3 regions of the Alkalihalophilus pseudofirmus genome follow, and region 2 is predicted to be linked to each of the others. Evidence: a T-box and tRNA genes for the amino acid it is inferred to sense, from the RefSeq annotation. Region 2 holds a T-box; the other regions hold tRNA genes.
The links. The T-box of region 2 lies ahead of leuS (leucine--tRNA ligase). A T-box ahead of a tRNA ligase gene usually reads a tRNA of that ligase, here a tRNA-Leu.

Region 1 (4,090 bases), 450 kb from region 2:
AACAGTGTTTTCTTTGTTCTATATATTTCTGTTTAAGAAAAGATGGCCGCCAAGTAGAAGAATGAAGTTTTTATTAAACACTCCCTTTGTCAATCAGATCGTAAAACAATTAAGCACCTATTTTTTCTCCCTTCAAATAGGACGTCTTCTTCTCTCAGGAACCTCCCTTCAACAAGCATTATCTCTGTTCGAAAAACAAAATCATCTGCCATTTTTCCAGCAAGAAGTGATTAAAATCAAGTCTGAACTGCAACTTGGCACACCATTTTATCTTTTAGTAAAAGAAAAAGATTATTTTATAAAAGAATTAAGTTTTGTCATCGAGAATGGAGAGAGGACGGGCTACTTAGGAGAAGATCTAGAAAATTTCAGTACATTGATTTACTCAGAATTAGAAGAGAAGTTAACCAAAGTGATGGATTACTTACAACCTTTTATTTTTATTTTAATTGGAGCTTTTATTTTTATTTTATTCCTTGCTATTATGCTTCCTATGTTTCAAATGATTGGCTCTCTGCAATAGGGCGAATACCTTAAGTTACAAGCCTTTTTAAAAAAATATAACTTTTTTTCAAAAAAGGCTTGTATTTTTATTGCGATTCATGGTACATTATTAAACGTCGCTGGTGAGCGAAAAAACAACGATAGAAAAGGTAATCTCTTTTTATCGCATTACATATGGGGCCTTAGCTCAGCTGGGAGAGCGCCTGCCTTGCACGCAGGAGGTCAGCGGTTCGATCCCGCTAGGCTCCACCATATATCGCGGAGGAATACCCAAGTCCGGCTGAAGGGATCGGTCTTGAAAACCGACAGGCGGGTTAAACCGCGCGGGGGTTCGAATCCCTCTTCCTCCGCCATATTTTCTTAAATAGTAAATACTACTTTAAAACGACGCGGGGTGGAGCAGTTCGGTAGCTCGTCGGGCTCATAACCCGAAGGTCGGAGGTTCAAATCCTTCCCCCGCAACCAAAATGGTCCGGTAGTTCAGTTGGTTAGAATGCCTGCCTGTCACGCAGGAGGTCGCGGGTTCGAGTCCCGTCCGGACCGCCATTTAAAAACAGTATAGTGGAGGGGTAGCGAAGTGGCTAAACGCGGCGGACTGTAAATCCGCTCCCTCAGGGTTCGGCGGTTCGAATCCGTCCCCCTCCACCATTTATTACTAAGGTGGCGATTGTGGCGAAGTGGTTAACGCACCGGATTGTGATTCCGGCATTCGTGGGTTCGATTCCCATCAGTCGCCCCATTTTTAGTTTTGGGCTATCGCCAAGCGGTAAGGCAACGGATTTTGATTCCGTCATGCGTAGGTTCGAATCCTGCTAGCCCAGCCATTTTTGCGGAAGTAGTTCAGTGGTAGAACACCACCTTGCCAAGGTGGGGGTCGCGAGTTCGAATCTCGTCTTCCGCTTTTATATTTGCGCCCTTAGCTCAGCTGGATAGAGTGTTTGACTACGAATCAAAAGGTCGGGAGTTCGAATCTCTCAGGGCGCACCATTTATTTACTTTATATGCGGGTGTAGTTTAGTGGTAAAACCTCAGCCACGAGCAATACTACTATGTATTATCTGCGAGTTGTCTCGACACATTTAACTTCTTGAGTTGCTAGAAGAGGAAGAGACATAGTATTTGGCGAGAGCTGAATAAAGCAACGATTATTTTAATATGCGGGTGTAGTTTAGTGGTAAAACCTCAGCCTTCCAAGCTGATGATGTGAGTTCGATTCTCATCACCCGCTTTTCCATTTTTCCATGGGCCTGTAGCTCAGCTGGTTAGAGCGCACGCCTGATAAGCGTGAGGTCGGTGGTTCGAGTCCACTCAGGCCCACCATTCCACAGTAGCTCAGTGGTAGAGCAATCGGCTGTTAACCGATCGGTCGTAGGTTCGAGTCCTACCTGTGGAGCCATGGAGAAGTACCCAAGTGGCTGAAGGGGCGCCCCTGCTAAGGGTGTAGGTCGCGCAAGCGGCGCGAGGGTTCAAATCCCTCCTTCTCCGCCACTTTTATGAATGGCCCGTTGGTCAAGCGGTTAAGACACCGCCCTTTCACGGCGGTAACACGGGTTCGAATCCCGTACGGGTCACCATTTAGTTTGAGCCATTAGCTCAGTTGGTAGAGCATCTGACTTTTAATCAGAGGGTCGAAGGTTCGAGTCCTTCATGGCTCACCATTTTCATACGCGGGTGTGGCGGAATTGGCAGACGCGCTAGACTTAGGATCTAGTGTCTTATGACGTGGGGGTTCGACTCCCTTCACCCGCACTACATAGAAGAAGCTGTCCATTATAGGGCAGCTTCTTGTTTAGATGTTCGAGTGGTGCATCCTCAGGATATACCATTTATGCCTATAGGTCAGATGGGCGCTTAACAGCAAGTATAGAGTAAATAGATAAGCCAACATGAAATGAAAATAAAACAGCTAGCTATTCCCTGATGGGTATAGCTAGCTGTTTCTCGTCTCTTTTTCGTTTTCTTTTTCAGGCACTAAATCAATTCCGCCAGGGTGAAAAGGATGACATTTACTTAGGCGTTTAATTGTTAACCAACTTCCCTTAAAGGCCCCAAAGCGTTTTATGGATTCAATACCATAATGAGAGCAGGTAGGGTAGAATCGGCATGTAGGGGGCTTCAAAGGGGAAATGAATTTTTGATAACCACGAATAAAGAGGACTAAAATTTTTTGCATACTAACCTCACTTTAATTGATTCGATATCTCAGAAAGTTTTTTTATCTTTTAGAAGGATTTTGGATGATCTATGTCTAATAATAGCAAATAATGACTCATGAAAGGAGGCAAGTGTTTAAGATCCCCCCTGTACAGCTCCTCGTATTATATCCTATCTTTGAGGTGATGAAAAATGAAAATGCTTCTATCCAACGAACGTGGTTTTACCCTTGTTGAAATGCTTGTCGTGTTAATGATCATCTCGATCCTCCTCTTAATTGCTATCCCGAATATGGTGAAAAATAACGAAGTTGCAGGCTCAAAAGGTTGTGATGCAACGATTAAACTCCTGCAGACACAGGTACACGCCTATGAAATTGAAACAAAAGAAAAGCCAGCAAGCCTCGATGTGCTTGAAACTGCCGAATATATTGAGACAACGGTATGTCCAAACGGTGCTCCGCTAAAGATTGAAAACGGTAAAGTTGTTGAAGGATAAGTCAACATACTCTCAAGCTGGATACACCTTAACCGAGCTCTTAATTACTCTCTCTATTCTCTCCATGTTAGTTCTTCTTCCCATTATTTACCTTCCCGCTTCCATGAACACCTATAAAACAAAAGAAATTGCCGATCAATTTAAGGAAGATATCCTTTTAGCCCAGCATATAGCTATGTCTCGTGGTGAGACAATTATTATTAGAATAATGGCAAATCAAAACCAATATCAAATCATGAATTTAGGAGGAAAGGTTTATTTTATTAGGCCTTTCACTGTGGAGAACATGTCTTTTTCTTCTCACAGCCTACCTAGAATTGAAATTCAGTTTTTGGATAATGGCAATCCGCGTTTTTCAGGCACAATGCATCTCAACATTCAAAAAGAAACCTATGCTTACACAATCCTTCTTGGAAAAGGGAGGGTGCATTATCGAAAACTCTAGTGGTTTTACTTTGATGGAAGTTATTCTCGCTCTCTCACTTCTCTCTGTTTGCACCTTAGCAATCCTGCCCGCCTCTCTTGTTGTTTATAATGAACGTTTAACTTTGCAACAGGAAAACTTGGCAGGTGAACAACTTAGAGAGTCGATACAAAATTATTTAACAGGTGTAGAGACTCCAACAGCGCCTTTGTGGATGACTGTTGAGGAGACGCGATCAACTTCAGGAGAGTATGAAGTATGTGTTGCCTATACGGGTGCTAATAAAAGGCGATATCATAGGTGTCTCTATGCGAAAAAATGAACAAGGTTTTACGTTACTCGAGATTTTGCTTGTCTTAAGCATTTTAGGCGTTCTTGTGTTTGTCTTTCCTACCATCATGGGAGTCATACAACATACAAAAAATCACGAGACTCATGAAAAGCTAGAATTGATGGTGTTTTTTAATCAATTAACGGATGAAGTGAAGGAATCCAGAACAATTAGAATCG
Region 2 (4,090 bases):
ACGCGCAAAAGGAAGAACGCCTAATAATTTCATCTATTCTTTAACCTCCGCTTGATAAAACTTACCTTGCCAGCTGTCACGGCGCTTAAGTTCCGCTTCAATAGCATTGAATACCGACCACTTTTGAGTGCTCCACATCGGGCCGATCATTAAATCTGCAGGGCCATCTCCTGTTAATCGATGAATGACAAAGTGCGGCGGAATCACTTCAAGTTGGTCAGCAACAAGGTTTACATACTCTTCCATGCTCATGAATTCAACCAGTCCTTTTTCATATTGTTTGACCATAGGGGTTTTTTTCAAAAGGTGAAGAGAGTGGATCTTAATCCCCTGAACATCGAGCTTAGAAACTTCACGTGCTGTTTCCATCATCATCTTATGATTTTCTTTTGGGAGCCCGTTAATGATGTGAGCACACACGCGGATCCCGTGCTTTCTTAACTTTTCTACACCTTCTACATAGCATTGATAGTCATGAGCACGGTTGATAAGCTGTGCTGTCTCTTCATGAATTGTTTGTAAGCCTAGCTCTACCCATAGATAGGTTCGTTTATTTAACTCAGCCAGATACTCAACGACATCATCAGGAAGACAGTCAGGCCTTGTAGCGATAGATAAACCAACGACGCCTTCTTGCTCGAGTATCACTTCATAATATTTACGCAAGGTGCGAACCGGAGCGTATGTATTTGTGTACGCTTGGAAGTAGCCGATGTATTTGCCGCTTTTCCATTTATGGTGCATTCGTTCTTTAATGGTATTAAATTGAGTGACAAGGTCATCTGAGCGGTCACCAGCAAAATCACCAGATCCTCTTTCACTGCAAAATGTACAGCCTCCGTAAGCTGCAGACCCGTCTCTGTTAGGGCAATCAAAACCAGCATCTAGTGAAACTTTAAATACTTTCTCGCCAAAATGCTGACGTAGGTGGTTATTCCATGAATAATAGCGTTTATCGCCAAACTGTTTGAAACGCTCAGAGTCAGGGGCGTTTACTATCGATTGATTACACATATAAGTCAGCCTCTCTAAAATATTAGGTCCATTCGATTTTCTTTCATACTTGTAGCAAGATTATTGTAGCATGAGAGTCTTGGTGAAAAAAAGAAATGGCAAAGATTCAGACAGTATGTAAATACGAAAAAATGATTGCGTTCTTCAGATGATTCTACTAGTATTATTTTGGTGCTCGAAATAATGCTTCGCGTTACACGTTAGAAGAAGGAGGGCGCTATTATGCCTAAGGCTCTTTGGCTGTTAGTAGTGGCGATGGTGATTAATGTAACGGGGGCTTCTTTTTTATGGCCGCTAAATGCGATTATCATCCACCAAGAATTAGGACGCTCGTTAACAGCAGCTGGATTTATATTAATGCTTAATGCTTTCGCCGGGGTGATCGGCAACCTTATCGGCGGAAGATTGTTTGATAAAATAGGTGCCTACCGGACGATGATTTTATCTATTATTATTACAACCATAAGTGCTACGATATTGGCCTTTTTTCATAGCTATTACTTTTATATGTTTTTATTGATGGGGCTTGGATTTGGTTCTGGAATGATGTTTCCAGCGATGTATGCCTTAGCTGGCAGTCTTTGGCCTGAAGGGGGAAGAAAGCCGTTTAATGCCATGTACGTCGCGCAAAATGTAGGAGTAGCGCTCGGAACAGCATTGGTCGGGGTCGTTGCTTCTATTCAATTAACCTATGTGTTTAGCGCGAATGCTGCGATGTATGCTTTTCTGCTCGTATTCGTTATCTTTGCATTTAGGGGGATGAAGGCGAAAGCAGCTAATGCTCAAACTGCGAATGTATTTGAACAAAAGACTTCTCTCAGAAGCAATTACCGGCTTCATTCATTATTTTTGCTATCGGTTGCCTTTTTTATTTGCTGGGTTGCCTACACGCAGTGGCAGGCTAATGTGTCTGTTCATACTCAATCTCTTGGTATCTCATTGCAGCAATATAGTTTGTTTTGGACAGTGAACGGTCTAATGATCGTTTTTGCCCAGCCTGTGGTCTCATGGCTGATTAAAAGGGGTAAGATGTCCTTAAAAGGTCAAATGATTGTAGGTGTCATTATTTTTATGGCTTCTTATATCGTGCTGTCTGAAGCAACAATCTTCAGCGGATTTTTAGCTGCGATGATCATCTTGACGTTTGGTGAAATGTTTGTATGGCCGGCTGTACCGACGATAGCAAATGATTTAGCTCCGAAAGGAAAAGAGGGGTTTTATCAAGGGATTGTCAACAGTGTGTCTACTGGAGGGAAAATGATCGGACCATTACTTGGAGGAATGTTAGTTGATTTCTATTCAATGACTATTCTCATTTATGTGCTCTTAGGTATGTTTGGAATAGCAATCGTGTTTCTAATGAAATATGACACCCCTATTATTAAGAGAAACATGTCCTTGGAAAAAGAAGAGATGAACCTGCCGAGTTAAATCGGAATATAGTGTTGTTAAAGCTTGACATCGAACGATTCACTTCATACAATACTAATTAAGTTCATATTAAGACGTTTAGAAGGAGTAGTAATGATATCTGGGAAATAAGAGAGCAGACGGCTGCTGAAAGTCTGCCAGAAGGATATGATGAACTCGCCTTTTAGTTTTGAGAGTGAAAAATGTAGTAATTCTCAACGGGTCACGTCCGTTAAGCGTGCTGAGCGAACAAGTAATGTTACTTGTTAATTTGGGTGGTACCGCGGGAATAACACAACTCTCGTCCCTGACTATTGTTAGGGGCGGGAGTTTTTTGTTTCTTAAAATCATTAGCGATTTAAAATCTTGTGATTTCAATTTAACCCTAATCGTTCGATTGAAAATGAGGTTGCGTGGCAATCATGAATAGATAGCTCAAGCAGGCAGGATGACAACAATACGTATAAACTCAAAGGAGGAAAAGATATGTCGTTTTCACATTTAGACATTGAAAAAAAGTGGCAAAAGCATTGGGAAGAAAATAAAACGTTCAAAACAACAGAAGAGGCAGATAAGCCAAAGTTTTATGCTTTAGATATGTTTCCATTCCCATCAGGAGCTGGCCTGCATGTTGGTCACCCAGAAGGCTATACGGCAACAGATATTCTATCACGTATGAAAAGAATGCAAGGGTATAACGTGCTTCATCCAATGGGCTGGGATGCATTTGGACTTCCGGCAGAGCAATATGCACTAGACACGGGAAACGATCCAGCTGAATTTACGCTGAAAAATATTGATACGTTCCGCCGTCAAATTAAGTCACTTGGTTTCTCTTATGATTGGGACCGAGAAGTGAATACGATTGACCCTGATTATTATAAATGGACACAATGGATCTTCTTAAAGCTTTATGAAAAAGGGTTGGCTTACATTGATGAAGTAGCTGTAAACTGGTGCCCTGCTCTTGGAACAGTACTTGCGAATGAAGAAGTTATTGACGGGAAAAGTGAGCGCGGGGGGCACCCTGTAGAACGTCGTCCGATGAAACAATGGATGCTGAAAATTACAGCTTATGCTGACCGCTTGTTAGAAGACCTTGATGAGCTTGATTGGTCAGAAAGCATCAAAGATATGCAGCGCAACTGGATCGGCCGTTCAGAAGGGGCTGAGGTGACATTTAAAGTAGACGGACACGACGCGGAGAAAGTTGATGTATTCACGACTCGTCCGGATACATTATTTGGCGCAACTTATATGGTGCTTGCTCCTGAACATAAGCTGGTAGATGTAATTACAACAGCAGAACAACAAGAAGCTGTTGAGAAGTATAAAAAACAAGTGGCATTAAAGAGTGATTTAGAGCGTACAGAGCTTTCTAAAGAAAAGACGGGCGTATTTACAGGTGCATTTGCTGTAAACCCTGCCAACGGTAAACGTATTCCGATCTGGATTGCTGATTACGTACTTGTAAGCTACGGTACTGGAGCAATTATGGCTGTTCCGGCTCATGATGAGCGTGATTATGAGTTCGCTAAGACGTTTGACCTTGAAATTATTGAAGTAGTAGCTGGCGGAGACGTTCGAAAAGAGGCTTATACAGGTGACGGGGAGCATGTAAATTCTGACTTCCTTAACGGCCTTGATAAAGAAGCTGCTATTACAA
Region 3 (4,090 bases), 1.0 Mb from region 2:
GCGTCAGTTACAGACCAGAGAGTCGCCTTCGCCACTGGTGTTCCTCCACATATCTACGCATTTCACCGCTACACGTGGAATTCCACTCTCCTCTTCTGTACTCAAGTCTCCCAGTTTCCAATGACCCTCCACGGTTGAGCCGTGGGCTTTCACATCAGACTTAAGAGACCGCCTGCGCGCGCTTTACGCCCAATAATTCCGGACAACGCTTGCCACCTACGTATTACCGCGGCTGCTGGCACGTAGTTAGCCGTGGCTTTCTGGTTAGGTACCGTCAAGGTGCCGCCTTATTCAAACGGCACTTGTTCTTCCCTAACAACAGAGCTTTACGATCCGAAAACCTTCATCACTCACGCGGCGTTGCTCCGTCAGACTTTCGTCCATTGCGGAAGATTCCCTACTGCTGCCTCCCGTAGGAGTCTGGGCCGTGTCTCAGTCCCAGTGTGGCCGATCACCCTCTCAGGTCGGCTACGCATCGTCGCCTTGGTAAGCCGTTACCTTACCAACTAGCTAATGCGCCGCGGGCCCATCTGTAAGTGATAGCCAGAGGCCATCTTTTACCGCTCCACCATGAGGTAGAACGGGTTATCCGGTATTAGCCCCGGTTTCCCGGAGTTATCCCAGTCTTACAGGCAGGTTGCCCACGTGTTACTCACCCGTCCGCCGCTAACATCAGGGAGCAAGCTCCCATCAGTCCGCTCGACTTGCATGTATTAGGCACGCCGCCAGCGTTCGTCCTGAGCCAGGATCAAACTCTCCATAAAAGTGTTTGATTAAGCTCACTTACACAGGATGAAAAATCATCTTGCGTTAATAATTGACGAGATATCATGTATCTCTATTTCGCTTGGCTTTTGTTCAGTTTTCAAAGAACTTTTTGTCTGTCGCTCGTTGGCGACTTAACTATCTTAACAAGTCTAAATCGAACCGTCAAGAACTTTTTTAAAATATTTTATGGTGGGCCTGAGTGGACTCGAACCACCGACCTCACGCTTATCAGGCGTGCGCTCTAACCAGCTGAGCTACAGGCCCTAAAAAAGGCAATAAAAAAAGCACTCCCACCAAATATTTTGTTGGAGCGGGCGATGGGAATCGAACCCACATCATCAGCTTGGAAGGCTGAGGTTTTACCACTAAACTACGCCCGCATATTAAAAGAAATAAGATGGTCGGGAAGACAGGATTTGAACCTGCGACCCCCTGGTCCCAAACCAGGTGCTCTACCAAGCTGAGCCACTTCCCGATATATAAATTACTAATGGTGCGCCCTGAGAGATTCGAACTCCCGACCTTTTGATTCGTAGTCAAACACTCTATCCAGCTGAGCTAAGGGCGCCAATTGGTGCGGTTGAGAGGACTCGAACCTCCACGGGGTCAACCCCCACTAGGCCCTCAACCTAGCGCGTCTGCCATTCCGCCACAACCGCTAAATGTATGATATCCGTATCTGCACTTTAATTTTTAAAATAAAAGTGCGGGTGAAGGGACTCGAACCCCCACGTCGTAAGACACTAGATCCTAAGTCTAGCGCGTCTGCCAATTCCGCCACACCCGCGTATGAAATTAACTAATAAAAATGGCGGTCCGGACGGGACTCGAACCCGCGACCTCCTGCGTGACAGGCAGGCATTCTAACCAACTGAACTACCGGACCATATGGTGGAGGATGACGGGCTCGAACCGCCGACCCCCTGCTTGTAAGGCAGGTGCTCTCCCAGCTGAGCTAATCCTCCATATGTTGGTGACCCGTACGGGATTCGAACCCGTGTTACCGCCGTGAAAGGGCGGTGTCTTAACCGCTTGACCAACGGGCCATAATTTAAGAAAAGATACTGGCGGAGAAGGAGGGATTTGAACCCTCGCGCCGCTCGCGCGACCTACACCCTTAGCAGGGGCGCCCCTTCAGCCACTTGGGTACTTCTCCGTGGCTCCACAGGTAGGACTCGAACCTACGACCGATCGGTTAACAGCCGATTGCTCTACCACTGAGCTACTGTGGAATATTGTGGTGTTTGTGTTGCTGACTTTAAATATTATATCGAAAGTGTTTTTTGATGTCAACACTTTTTTCGGAATCGCTTTTCGATTTGCTTGTCTCGTTCAGCGACTTCTATAATATAGCACAGCTCATTTAATATAGGCAACACTTTTTTATAATTTTTTTCTCAATTTGCCTCTGCACTTCCCACACACATATTTAGACGTATCGATCCTTCGCTTCCGGCTATATAAAAGATGACAACCTTGACACTCATATTCATGTAGAACCTTCGTTTGTCTCTTAGCTCCAGGTATTTCTCTGCAATACCTGGCTCCTCCTACATGCGCCAACAGCTCTTTAAAGTCAGCATCTCTATGCTTATAGCCTCTTCCTTCTATATGAAGATGATAATGACACAATTCATGTTTAATAATCTTAATTAATTCTTCTTCCCCATATAATTGATACTGCTTAGGGTTAAATTCTAGATTGTGTGACCTTAACAAGTATCTGCCGCCAGTCGTACGTAATCTTGAATTAAACGTCGCTTCGTGTACAAATGGTTTGTTAAAACTAGTTAGAGAGATCTCTTCAACCATTTTTTGCAGTTCGCTCTGATTCAATGTCCCCCGCCCCCATACAAAATACAATCAACACTGACAAACTCTCCTACATATACTAAATATACTACCACAACTAATAAGGAGTTGGGAGAAATGCCGACCTGGTTACGCACTCAACTACAAAAGGCTTTCAAAGAGCAGAACCGCCATCAAATAAAGATCCTTAATCAATGTTGGTTTTACTATCAACGAAAAGAGCAAATGAATAAGCATTTAGGTTAAAGCAAATGGCCATGCGAAAATGCATGGCCATTTCTTTATTTATACTGTTTGCACAGCCGGCTCTAGCATCGTGAGAGCAACCCTGCCTTTTTTTATGTCAACATCCTCAACCCATACCGTTACAATTTCTCCAACAGCCACTACTTCAAGAGGATGCTTCACAAACCTTTTAGTTAGTTTAGAAATATGAACTAATCCGTCTTGCTTTACCCCTACATCAACAAACGCTCCAAAATCGACTACATTTCTCACAGTCCCTTGAAGTTCCATCCCGCGAGTCAAGTCTTCTAATCGAAGAACCCCCTGCTTTAACAAAGGTTTCGCTACTTCATCACGTGGATCTCGAGTCGGCCTGATAAGTGTTGCAATAATATCTTTAACAGTCGGCATACCAAGCCCAAGCTCTTCTGCTATTTGATGTTCGTTCAATCCAGACAGTTTTTCGCTTAACTCTTTTGTTCCTACATCTTTTCGTGCAGCGCCCACCTTATCAAGCAGCGCTTCGGTTTCCTTATATGTCTCTGGATGAATCCCTGTAGCATCAAGCGGATTCTTCCCTCCTTGAATGCGTAAGAAGCCAATACACTGTTCATACGTTTTCGCACCTAGCCTAGGTACTTTCTTTAATTGTGCACGGCTTGTAAACCGGCCTTCTTCCTCTCTGCGTTTCACAATATTTACAGCAACCGACTTCGATAGTCCAGCTACATATTGCAATAATGAGACGGAGGCAGTATTCACATTTACACCAACTTGGTTAACTACGGTCTCTACTACAAATGTTAACGATTCTGATAATCTTTTTTGCGCAACATCATGTTGATATTGACCCACACCAACGGACTTCGGATCAATTTTCACGAGTTCAGCTAATGGGTCCTGCAGCCTTCTTGCAATAGAAACAGCACTTCTTTCTTCAACTTGAAATTCCGGAAACTCCTCACGCCCTAGCTCAGAAGCAGAATACACACTCGCTCCAGCTTCATTTACAATCAAATAATACAATTCTCCCGGTAAATCGTTGATAAGGTCAGCAATAAACTGCTCCGTCTCTCTCGAAGCTGTGCCGTTCCCAATAGCAATCATTTCTACCTTATGTTCTTTAACTAATTGTTTCACTTTCGCTGCTGCTTTTTCAACTTCATTTCTAGGCGGCGTTGGATAAACAACTCCTATATCGAGTACCTTTCCAGTCCCATCCACCACAGCTAACTTGCACCCTGTACGGTAAGCCGGATCTACTCCAAGCACAACCTTATCTTTA

Region 1: it has a tRNA-Leu gene. The T-box ahead of leuS (leucine--tRNA ligase) is inferred to sense a tRNA for this amino acid. The anticodon was not compared.
Region 3: it has a tRNA-Leu gene. The T-box ahead of leuS (leucine--tRNA ligase) is inferred to sense a tRNA for this amino acid. The anticodon was not compared.

The regions. Positions count from the first base shown of each region.
Region 1 covers NZ_CP117835.1:2,885,789-2,889,878, reverse strand. Annotated here, with positions in the region: gene comGB (competence type IV pilus assembly protein ComGB) at 1-523, shown strand, start outside; tRNA gene PQ478_RS15485 (tRNA-Ala) at 681-756, shown strand; tRNA gene PQ478_RS15480 (tRNA-Ser) at 765-857, shown strand; tRNA gene PQ478_RS15475 (tRNA-Met) at 893-969, shown strand; tRNA gene PQ478_RS15470 (tRNA-Asp) at 974-1,050, shown strand; tRNA gene PQ478_RS15465 (tRNA-Tyr) at 1,068-1,152, shown strand; tRNA gene PQ478_RS15460 (tRNA-His) at 1,168-1,243, shown strand; tRNA gene PQ478_RS15455 (tRNA-Gln) at 1,254-1,328, shown strand; tRNA gene PQ478_RS15450 (tRNA-Gly) at 1,334-1,405, shown strand; tRNA gene PQ478_RS15445 (tRNA-Arg) at 1,415-1,491, shown strand; tRNA gene PQ478_RS15440 (tRNA-Gly) at 1,662-1,732, shown strand; tRNA gene PQ478_RS15435 (tRNA-Ile) at 1,748-1,824, shown strand; tRNA gene PQ478_RS15430 (tRNA-Asn) at 1,826-1,900, shown strand; tRNA gene PQ478_RS15425 (tRNA-Ser) at 1,902-1,992, shown strand; tRNA gene PQ478_RS15420 (tRNA-Glu) at 2,004-2,078, shown strand; tRNA gene PQ478_RS15415 (tRNA-Lys) at 2,087-2,162, shown strand; tRNA gene PQ478_RS15410 (tRNA-Leu) at 2,172-2,253, shown strand; gene yidD (membrane protein insertion efficiency factor YidD) at 2,435-2,677, opposite strand; gene comGC (competence type IV pilus major pilin ComGC) at 2,851-3,156, shown strand; gene comGD (competence type IV pilus minor pilin ComGD) at 3,128-3,601, shown strand; gene PQ478_RS15390 (type II secretion system protein) at 3,495-3,902, shown strand; gene comGF (competence type IV pilus minor pilin ComGF) at 3,889-4,090, shown strand, end outside.
Region 2 covers NZ_CP117835.1:3,337,993-3,342,082, reverse strand. Annotated here, with positions in the region: gene mnmM (tRNA 5-(aminomethyl)-2-thiouridylate-methyltransferase MnmM) at 1-33, opposite strand, end outside; gene mnmL (tRNA modification radical SAM protein MnmL/YtqA) at 34-1,014, opposite strand; gene PQ478_RS17630 (MDR family MFS transporter) at 1,237-2,445, shown strand; T-box leader at 2,514-2,736, shown strand; gene leuS (leucine--tRNA ligase) at 2,911-4,090, shown strand, end outside.
Region 3 covers NZ_CP117835.1:254,209-258,298, reverse strand. Annotated here, with positions in the region: rRNA gene PQ478_RS01450 (16S ribosomal RNA) at 1-764, opposite strand, end outside; tRNA gene PQ478_RS01445 (tRNA-Ile) at 956-1,032, opposite strand; tRNA gene PQ478_RS01440 (tRNA-Gly) at 1,075-1,148, opposite strand; tRNA gene PQ478_RS01435 (tRNA-Pro) at 1,167-1,243, opposite strand; tRNA gene PQ478_RS01430 (tRNA-Arg) at 1,260-1,336, opposite strand; tRNA gene PQ478_RS01425 (tRNA-Leu) at 1,341-1,427, opposite strand; tRNA gene PQ478_RS01420 (tRNA-Leu) at 1,474-1,555, opposite strand; tRNA gene PQ478_RS01415 (tRNA-Asp) at 1,578-1,654, opposite strand; tRNA gene PQ478_RS01410 (tRNA-Val) at 1,658-1,733, opposite strand; tRNA gene PQ478_RS01405 (tRNA-Glu) at 1,740-1,814, opposite strand; tRNA gene PQ478_RS01400 (tRNA-Ser) at 1,834-1,924, opposite strand; tRNA gene PQ478_RS01395 (tRNA-Asn) at 1,926-2,000, opposite strand; gene PQ478_RS01390 (SprT family protein) at 2,152-2,604, opposite strand; gene cmpA (cortex morphogenetic protein CmpA) at 2,698-2,826, shown strand; gene PQ478_RS01380 (Tex family protein) at 2,866-4,090, opposite strand, start outside.